3 regions of the Robertmurraya beringensis genome follow, and region 2 is predicted to be linked to each of the others. Evidence: riboswitches for the same ligand, from Rfam matches in the RefSeq annotation. Region 2 holds a riboswitch; each other region holds the start of a gene.
What was found. Region 2 has a riboswitch for cyclic di-GMP ahead of ACFFHF_RS12280 (GAF domain-containing protein). Riboswitches for the same ligand answer to the same signal wherever they lie in the genome.
Positions count from the first base shown of each region.

Region 1: linked by a shared signal. The riboswitch ahead of ACFFHF_RS00605 (competence type IV pilus major pilin ComGC) and the one ahead of ACFFHF_RS12280 (GAF domain-containing protein) in region 2 are both predicted to bind cyclic di-GMP.
Region 3: linked by a shared signal. The riboswitch ahead of ACFFHF_RS13300 (EAL domain-containing protein) and the one ahead of ACFFHF_RS12280 (GAF domain-containing protein) in region 2 are both predicted to bind cyclic di-GMP.

Region 1 covers NZ_JBHLUU010000005.1:36,699-40,165, forward strand. The annotation lists gene ACFFHF_RS00600 (nucleoside deaminase) at 1-317, opposite strand, end outside; cyclic di-GMP riboswitch class II at 815-898, shown strand; gene ACFFHF_RS00605 (competence type IV pilus major pilin ComGC) at 995-1,360, shown strand; gene ACFFHF_RS00610 (prepilin peptidase) at 1,438-2,190, shown strand; gene ACFFHF_RS00615 (type IV pilus modification PilV family protein) at 2,203-2,592, shown strand; gene ACFFHF_RS00620 (prepilin-type N-terminal cleavage/methylation domain-containing protein) at 2,589-3,002, shown strand; gene ACFFHF_RS00625 (hypothetical protein) at 3,023-3,467, shown strand, end outside.
Region 2 covers NZ_JBHLUU010000081.1:3,676-7,142, reverse strand. The annotation lists gene ACFFHF_RS12280 (GAF domain-containing protein) at 537-1,163, opposite strand; cyclic di-GMP riboswitch class I at 1,351-1,437, opposite strand; gene ACFFHF_RS12275 (mannitol-1-phosphate 5-dehydrogenase) at 1,663-2,805, opposite strand; gene ACFFHF_RS12270 (BglG family transcription antiterminator) at 2,805-3,467, opposite strand, start outside.
Region 3 covers NZ_JBHLUU010000096.1:828-4,294, forward strand. The annotation lists gene ACFFHF_RS13290 (cell wall hydrolase) at 1-70, shown strand, start outside; gene ACFFHF_RS13295 (STAS domain-containing protein) at 96-923, opposite strand; cyclic di-GMP riboswitch class I at 1,126-1,213, shown strand; gene ACFFHF_RS13300 (EAL domain-containing protein) at 1,335-3,467, shown strand, end outside.

The sequences.
Region 1 (3,467 bases), on a different contig from region 2:
TCCTCTTTCGTACACGCATAATAGACGGCCTTTGGTCTCGCCCAATAAATCGCTCCGATACACATCGGACAAGGCTCGCAACTTGTGTAAATCTCACAATCTGTCAGTTGAAAGCTGCCTAAATAGGAGCAAGCTTCACGAATCGCTTGAACCTCTGCATGGGCAGTAGGGTCATTGCTGCTGGTGACCTCATTTTTGCCTTTACCGATAATTTCCCCGTCCTTAATCACAATTGCCCCAAAAGGACCACCATGATTACTTAACACATTTTCACACGCTAACTTAATCGCTTCATTCATAAAAAATACTTTTTCCAATAGAATCACCTTTTCTGATGTAGTGAATGATTGATTAAAAAACTAACCTTTGTAAAAAGGTTAGTTTTTTTGGGTTGGAGGGCAAAAGAGGTTTCATATAATTGGTGGGTTTATTTCTGTATTATATGTATGTTTGAATATTCTGTCTGTTATGTTGTGATATTTTTTAACAATAAAAAAGCTCTTACCTGAAAAAGGTAGGAGCAACTTGTCAGATTATTTACGCTGAGTTTATTATAGTGTTTTATAGGTATAAAGAACCAGTTGATTTGAAATACCTAAAATATATTCACATTATTATTTCTGAAAAATAAGGAGTGTAAAAAGGGAATGGATGAATAAAAATAAAATAAGGGAGTAAGAAGAGTTTGCGCTGTTTTAATATAATATTTACCTAACATTACCTAGTGTTAAATTTACATAAAACCTCTTTTTTTTTCATTTTTTTTAGTGTAGAATACTAGTAAATAAGTAATGTTTATCACAGAGTCTTTTTCATTAAATAAGGGCGCGAAGAAATATGACTTGTACGTGGGCACCTGAGTCATATTGAGCGATTGGTGCAACCGACCTTTACAACTACATTCCATTGAATGAGCTGTAAAGGTTTTTTTATCCCCAAATTTAAGAACAAGCTCTCGAAAAAACATAAAAAAATTAAAAGGGGACCTTTCTTCATGTTAAAATCATTAAAGAAGAAAATGAAAGACCAAGCTGGTTTAACGCTAATTGAACTACTTGTTGTTATTGTTATTTTGGGGATTATTGCTGCTGTTGCGATTCCGATGGTTATGAGTCAGAGACAAGAGGCTGAGGATAATACAGATTTACAAAATCTGAAACTTGTTCAAGATGCAGTAAATCGATTTAATGCAGTTGAGGGAGTATGGCCAGGGAGTACAGACGAGGTAATAACTACTACTGAGCTAGTCCCAGAATTTCTAAATGAAATTCCAACAACATGCGCTGATGGAACTACTGCTGCAGAATTTAGAATTGATGGTAATGGTGTAGTTGAGTCTAGCTGTGTAACTACTCCATAGAGAAATAAAAGCTGTCGCGTCTCTGAGACTGTGGCAGCTTTGTTTTTAAGAGAAATCTCTGAAAGGAGCTAAATGAATTGTATATATTTGATTTATTTATTATCTTATTTTCCCTCGTATTCGGTAGCTTCTTCAATGTAGTAGCCATCCGCCTACTAAAAAAAGAATCCATCTCCTACCCACCATCCCACTGTACCTCCTGTAATCACAGGTTAGGTTTCTTTGATTTATTTCCTCTATTTAGTTACCTATTCATTAAAGGTCGTTGTCGTTATTGTAAAGAAAAAATCTCTCCTCTATACCCATTAGGAGAAGCTATGACTGCGATTATATTTTTTGTTGTTTACAAAGAAATAGGGCTTACTTCAGAACTAATTCCTGCCATTCTTTTATCAACATTATTAATTCTTTCTGTTTTAACAGACATCCGTGAAAAATTGATTCTAGATGTGATTACTCTACCAAGTATTGTGGTTCTTGTTATTGTACGTTTCTTCATCGGAGAAGAACCATTTTTAACTTACTTACTAGGCAGTGTAGTTGGTTTCGGTTTGCTCTTGTTGCTAGCTGTTGTCAGCAAAGGCGGCATGGGTGGCGGTGACATTAAGCTGTATGCAGCTATTGGAGTGGTACTCGGTCCAGCACTAACTGTAATGAGCTTGGTTTTAGCCTCGTTTGTAGGAGCCATTGTTGGAATACTATTAATCGCATTAAAAATTGTTAAACGAAAAGAACCGATTGCCTTTGGGCCTTCGATTATGATTGGAACATTAGTGGCTTACCTGTATGGGGAAGAAATTTGGACTTGGTACAGCTCACTACTCCTATAAGGGGCAGATGATATGAACAACGAAAAGGGAGTTACATTAATTGAATTGTTGATCTCTGTTGTTATTGCTGGAATGGTGATTGTACCGTTGCTCCTAATTATGACGGGTTCCTTTACAAGGACAGTGGAGCAAGGGGAAGACACGCAATTGAATTATTATGGTCAACAAATTATGGAGATTATCCGTGAAAAGGGGTATATAAGCGGAACCTCCCCTACACAATATTATTGCCAAAAAGATCAGAGCTGCGGCACCGCTACTATAGCTAACTATGATGCGAAAGTAACAATTACAGTAAATCCGGTTACGTATAGTGCGATTGAGTTCTTTGAAGTAACAGCAAAAATAGTATCAACTGACTCTTCAAGTTTAGAGCTTGTCACGGTGGTGAAAAAGCAATGAGAGATGAAAAAGGTGTAACACTAATTGAATTACTCATTGTCATTTTAATTATGGTAAGTATCTCAGCACTTGCCTTTACCCTGTTTAGCTATGGGACAAAAATGGAACAAGCAGTAGCAAAGGAAAATGAACTCCAGCGTGAGGCTCGTTTTATTATGGAAACGATCTCGAATACGGTAAGAGATGGAAATGAAATAAGCAATAAAATTGTTTACTCTAATGGTGAAATAAAATTAGTATCAGGGACCGTGTTATCTAAAAATGTTAAGAGCTATACGGTTACTGAACAGCTTGTTGAAGGTGGCACGAAAAAAAGGTACAAAGTGACTTTGGTTTTAGAAAAAGGTGATCACGAGTATAAGGTTTCAACAGAAGTATTTAATGATGCGCAAAAAAGAGTAAGGTATTAAGTGGTCGATGGGGGATGAAGATGATACGAAGATTAAAAGGTAACGAGTCAGGAGCAGCATTAATGATTGTTCTCTTTATTGTTGTCCTTGTTAGTATCGTTGGAACAGCCATGTTATCGACCACTACTTATGGTCTTCAAAATGTGGTTAAAACAACGAAGGAACAAGAGGAATTTTATCGGGCTGAAGGTGCAATTGAAATTGTCTTGTCTGAGATGAGTAATTATAAGAACGTTAGTACAGGGAGTAGTGGACCTTTTGCCTATTTAAAAGAGCAGCCAAGTTCCGCCTCTTACCAAATCGGGGGAAAGAACGTTCAAGTGAATATTTCTACTGATCCAGACATAAGTACTATCATTCCAAATTCAAGTAAACAGACTGTTGAAGTAATGATAGAAGCTAGTTATGATAACCACTCAAACATCTCGAGGATAATGTCATTTGATGTGGAGGTTTCTGCTGAAG
Region 2 (3,467 bases):
GGACAAGATAGAAAAGGATGGAACAAAATAGCCCCACTGCGACTGAGCTTGAACTACCCATTCCCTTCTCATCAAAGAACAGAATGAATTCTGTTCTTTGATGAGAAGACCACCAAGCAAAGCGCGGTAGTTACCCTTACGTTCTTACACTAGTAAACAAGTTAAATGCGACAACTATCTTGACAAACACCGCTTTGGTGTAACGAAAACTTTTTAGAGAGTGTATGATTTTGTCCATTTTTTTACCTCATGTTTAATAGTGTATATAAGCTCAGCCATATTTCTGGTTGTCCTTTTTCATATGGTTTTACTATACCAGTAGCCAACCTAGAACGTAACTGCACTTGTGGCTTCGACCCCGTCACCTAAAATAAAGCCCGCTAGTTACTAGCGGGCTCTCCAATGTAAGAAAGAATATCTAGCTATAAAATACCAATAAACTACATTGAGTACTCAACCCGGACAAACTAAAACTGCACTAATCAGGTTTTCGTAACTACCTAGTAAAACTTTTCTGGTCACAGTTTAAGCATTTTTTAAACTATGTTATTTGAAAATCTATATATTTCATCTTGATATTCAGAAACCTTTTGTTTTACTTGTTCTATTTGATTTCTAGACGGCTTCTTCTTTATTGTTTGATAAATGGCAAATGTACCAATTATTGAATCATTTTTAAAAAAAGGAACTGACCAAACTGATTGGAAACCTCTTTCCAAAGAAATTCGCCTCTCATGAATACATTGTGGATCCGAAAAAATCTCAGAGTAAACAATGTCCCTTGAAGCAATTGCTCTACCACAAATCATTTCATGAAACAGTTGCTTATCATTTATATCCTGAAAAAATTCAAAATATTGTAAAGGAATATTGGGTGCAGCCCCATGATAGATCTTGTTTTCCTCTTTCACATAAAAAAGGATAGTAGCAAAACTATTAGGAATAAATTCTTCTAAATCCAGACATAGTTTACCTAACTTCACTTTTGCATCTAATACCATAAATTCCTCTTCGGTTATCCCATTATTGATTAACGCCTCTAGATGGATTCTTAGATTATTCTCTTTTTTAGCAAGCAAAGGATTTATTTTTTTTAGTAATTCTTTAATTTTTTTATTTGACGAGTATTCCCTCATAAAGACAACTATGTTCTTATTTTTCATTTGTTTCTCCTATAATATTTCATATTATTTTAATCGTTTTTTTCTACCTCTCTTTATAAAATTTTTAATTTATCTGAGCTTGAAGTAATGAGTGAAGTGTTAATAACTAACAATAAAAAGCCCACCAAAAGATTGGTGAGCTTTAATAAAATAGGAAATAATCCTACCATTTTATTAATCCAACCCTTTCGGTAACCCGGCGATCATTGCTGTACCTAGCTTTAGACCCGTAGCTTTGCGTCCTTATTTTTCAATAAGTTTGCCATTATCGATGGTATATTTTCTTTAAAAATCTCTAAAATAATATTTTCAATTTAATCTGCAAAAGTAGTAGCATATACCCATTAAATTTATCATTATACAGTAATAGGATGCAATATCAAGATTACTAAAATACCTTAAAACTTTGTAGGGTAAGGTTCTACCACTAAAAGCCCTAATTCATGATAAAAAAAGAGGTTGACGGTAACCATCCGACAACCTTACTCTAGAAAGGGTTTTACCCCTTTAATACTTCATAATGTCTAATAATATCATTAGCAAGTTGGCTTGACTCCTCAAGACCACATACTTGTTGAAGAACATACGACACTCCATGTTCGTTAATCATTGACTGAAGCTTTACTGCATCTTCATCATCTTTGTAATCAAAAAGTAAGGCTGCAGCAATAGCCTTTGCTAAATTATCGTAAGAAAGGCCCGCTTTTAGAGCTTGTAGGGCTGGACGAACGAGTCGATCCTCTGGTCCAAGCTTTCTTAACGGGGAACGACCTACTCTTGTCACACCATCATGCAGATGAGAATTCTCGAAACGTTTTATGATTTTCTCAATATATTTCTGATGTTCTTCCGGATCTAGATCGTACTGTTTGATTAAATAAGCACCCGTCTCACCAAGTGTGGCCTTCACCTGATTGTAGATATCCATATCCGCTAGAGTTTGGTCAATCGTTTCTTTTTTTGCCAGATAACCGAAATAAGCAATAACGGCATGTCCTGTGTTAACCGTAAACAGCTTTCTTTCAATAAATGGAGCTAGTTCAGGAACGATAATCATTCCTTCAATAGGAGGAATTTCTTCTTTCGTTTCTACCACCCATTCATGGTAAGGTTCAACAAGTACATCGAGAGAACCTTGATTATTTTGAATCGGTACGATACGGTCAACAGCAGAATTTAAAAATTCTACATGAGCAAGTACCTTTTCTTGCGTTTGATTATCAAGATGCTCTAAAATATAACCCTTTAATAAGTCAGTAGCGGAAATTTGATTTTCACAGGCAATGACATATAGCTTGTCACTATTCTCTTCTACCCTTGCAGCCAATCCCTTTGCAATTAAAGGCGCTATTCTCGGGAGAATGTTAGGTCCAATAGCCGTCGTTAAAAAAGCTGCCTTCTTGATTGTTTCTATTACTTCATTTTCCTGTGTTAAATTATTCAATCCTGAAACATTCTCAATAAGAATACTCTCTTGTGCATCTGTGGCAAGCTTCACTTTATATTGTTTTTCATCATTTAATTGATTAATGATTGGTTCGGCAATGTCTACGAAAGTAACATGGTATCCTGACTGAGAAAAAAGGGCTCCAATAAATCCTCTCCCGATGTTACCTGCTCCAAAATGTACTGCTAATTTCATTACATCATCCCTCTATCATTTATTTTAAAATTCGACTGTAAATAATTCGAAAAAATAGACTCTAATCTCTTATAAATTAGTTCTTCATTTGCCGATGAAAAAATCAAAATAGCTTCATCGGTTTCAATAATATTTGTACTAATTAAGCTAATAATCTCCTGCTGTCTGTTGCTTAACTCTAATGGGGCCAGCATGAGCAATAGGTTCTTCATCATGACCATGTTTCCATCCATTCCCCTAACCAGACAAGGATTAGGCAGATGAGCAATTTGGAAAATCAGCTCACGCACATGCTCATTTCTTGCATGAAATAAGGCTAAATTGGTCTGAGGAATCCCGAGCCCCCCTCTTTTTTCCCTCTCTTTGAGCGAATAAAGAATGTCCTCAGATTCAGTCACTAGATTCTCTTTCTCGGCAATCTGCAACATTTTATTAAGGATCAATTCCTGGCTTTCCGAATGGTTCATCCTGTAAAATCGGTAATTTTGCATGATAGACTCTATACTATGTTGAATACTCTTAATGTCCTCTAGCATGTCATGCAAATCGATGTTTTTCTTAACAACAGATGAAGGTACAGAATGACGTTCGATCTTTTTGTATTTTTCACCCTTTGCTATGGCTTCAATATTATTCTGTATAAAGCTTTTAATCGTATCAAT
Region 3 (3,467 bases), on a different contig from region 2:
CGCAACGGACACATGGATTTTATCAAGACAAGTGATAGAAACAATTGGAAACCATCGATTTGCGATTTAAAAACCAGGGAAAAACCCTGGTTTTTCTATTGAATAATGTATTGCTTTAATGCTTGTTGTAAAGTTCCTAATGTTTTTGTCTTCATAAAGAAGGAGGAAATATCTAAATGAATCATCTTTTTAACCACTTCGGCACGTAAACCAGTAATAATCGAATGGCAACCCATCATGGAAGTACCATCGATGATTTTCATGAGATGATCGATCACGTCGGGTTCCATATTGCCAATTCCTGATAAATCAATAATTAACGTTTGAATTCGTAGTCTTCCAATTTCTGTGAGAACCTTTTCTTCAAGTATGGCCGTTCGGAAGGAGTCTACGGTCCCAATTAAAGGCAAAATACATACAGAAGAAGTGATTGGAATAATAGGTACTGATAGATTTTCAACTAGTTGTCTTTGTGCAACAATTAGGGCATCTTTGTAATTTGAATAACTGATAAAGAAAGTATTCAAAAACTGGTCGACACGGTTATTAATTTGTAGCTCGAGATGAAAGAAGTCATCCAAATCATATTTGTTGGAAAGATTGTTAAACGATTGAATAAATCTCCAAAGTGTACGCCTTATCGCTTGAACCCACTCCAGTTTGAAGGATAATTCAATTGAATGGGTTGCCCAGACAATTCCCTCCTGCTTGGCAAAAGCTTTCAGTGCATCTTCATTACCATCAATAATGTCAATGACCAGCTTTTGAGCATTCGAGACTAAGTTGATATTACCGATCCTTAGTATTTCATCGATCCGATCTTTTACATTTACAGCCTCTAGAAGAAGTGAGTTCTTAAATTTATCTTTATTTTCTTCAATAAAGTATTTTAAGTCAAAAGAAGCTTGATATGTAAGTTCCATAAGATGTTCCCCCTTTTACATTTCCCCAAGAACTGATACCCGTAAAATGTATTTGATAAACATGTTTTTACAATAAATATTAATTATATATTTAATGAGGAAAAAGAACGATTTTTTAATTAAAAAAAACAGTGACTTTTATCATAGTTATCGACTATTTTCGACAAATCTTCTATAATATGTTTGCTAAAATATAAAATAAAATTGAAAAAGGCAAACTCATTGAAAGGTGGGGACGCAAAGCTACAGGTCTAAGGTTCAAAAGGAACTAGGATGGCTGAGTTGCCAAGGGAATAATCGGAAGACCTATATCCCTTTTGGTATAGGTCTTTTCTGTATTTCTTTAAATTTATTGGCCATACACCTTTAACATTACAATAGAAATATAACAGAAGAGAAGAAGGTCATGTCATGAGCAACCAAAAATTCGATTTATTGGAGAAAGTGTTTCATACAAGTAATGATTACTTAATTGTAAAAGATGTTAATGGAAGATGGATCGAAGCAAATAAAAAGACCCTGCAATTATTTGATATTGAGGAAGGGGCATATAAGGGAAAAACGGATGAACAACTTGCACAGAAATACAAAAAGTTTGAGAACTATGGTCCTATTTGTGTTCATTCAGACAATCAAGCGTGGGTAAGTAAAACAGAATTTCAATTAAAAGAATCGTTTCGTATGGATGGGAATGACTATACATTTCATGTTAGAAAGATTCCACTTTATGATGAGAACGGTTATGCAGATAGTTTAGTCGTAGTAGGTAGAAATATTACGGAGCAAGAAAAATACCAAGCCATTAGTGATAAACAGTATAAAGCCTTACAAATGATTGCGTCAGGTGAACCATTAATTGATGTTTTTCGAAATATTGTGAATGCTGTGGAGGTACTATCTAGTAACAGTATTTGCTCGATAATGTTTTATGAAGAGAGTGAGAATTGGTTACGTAACGGATATTCACATAGCTTTCCAGATGGATTTTTAAAGAAAATCGACCGGTTTCCAGTTGGTTTGAACTATGCATCTTGTGGACATGCTGCTTTCACGAAAGAGATAGCAATTGTCTCGGATATTGAAACTGACCCATCTTGGTCTAATTGGAAAACGATCCCTTTGAGCTATCAATTGCATTCTTGTTGGTCGATTCCCATTCTGTCGTCAAAAGGAGAATTATTCGGTACATTTGCGATCTATCATCCTGAAGTAAGAAAACCAAAGTCGTATGAAATCGAATTACTTAAAGTATTTAGTTATTTAACTGGATTAGCGATTGAAAGGGATAATCAGGTAAAAGAAATCCAATACTTGGCATCTCATGACACATTAACAAATCTCCCGAATATCCGATTTTTAAAGGATGTTATTGATCGTTTAATTAGTAGACAAGATGAGTTTGCGATTTTGTTTATTGATTTAGACCGATTTAAGCCTATTAATGATACCTTCGGACACGCGGTAGGAGATCAGGTGTTAAGTGAAGTAGCAAGGCGGATAAACTCAAATATCCCGAAGAAAGGGATCGTCACCCGTATGGGTGGTGATGAATTTGTCATCCTTTTAAGAAAAATGAAAATTGAGAAACAACCAAAAGCAGTGGCAGAAAAAATATTACAAGAAATAAAAGAACCGATAATAATAAATGACAGAGAGTTTTACGTATCAGCTAGTATTGGGATCAGTATGTACCCATTTCATGGTCATACAGGGGACATATTAATTAGAAATGCAGATGTTGCGATGTATAGTGTAAAAGGCGAGGATGGACAATCCATCCAAATGTTCAATGATTCCCTCACGAAGCACGGTACAGAATTATTTATGTTACAAGGAGAACTTCGTGAAGCAATCAAGCAAGAGCAATTTTTTATACAATATCAACCGAAAATTCAATTGGCAACAGGTAAATTTACTGGTCTAGAAGCACTCATCAGATGGAAGCATCCACTGAAGGGGAACATCAGTCCTGACACATTTATCCCATTAGCAGAGGAAAGTGGATTTATTGATGCGTTAGGAGAATGGGTTCTCCGGGAAGTATGTTTACAGGTAAAGAAGTGGAGGGAGACAAACCTAGCACATTTACCTGTTGCAGTAAATGTGTCTGTGAGACAATTTGTTTTAAATGATATCCCCAGTTTAGTGGAAGATATTCTAGCAGAATATGATCTACCATCCGAATCAATTGAGATTGAAATTACAGAAAGTGTGTTAAGTAAGCATGAATATTTAATTCAAAATGCAGTTAGCAAGCTTCAAGAAATTGGAGTGAAAGTGTCAATTGATGATTTTGGGACAGGATATGCTTCAATGACGTATTTAAAACAATTTCGTGCAAATAAAATCAAAATTGATCGTTCTTTTATCAGCTCTCTTCCACATGATGTAAATGAAGCAGCCATCGTTTCTGCGGTTATTACATTAGCGCGTGATTTACATATGGATGTTATTGCAGAGGGCATTGAGACGAAGGAACAACTCGACTTTTTATTAGAAAAAGGCTGTTCTGAAGGCCAAGGGTACTATTTCAGTCGTCCGGTA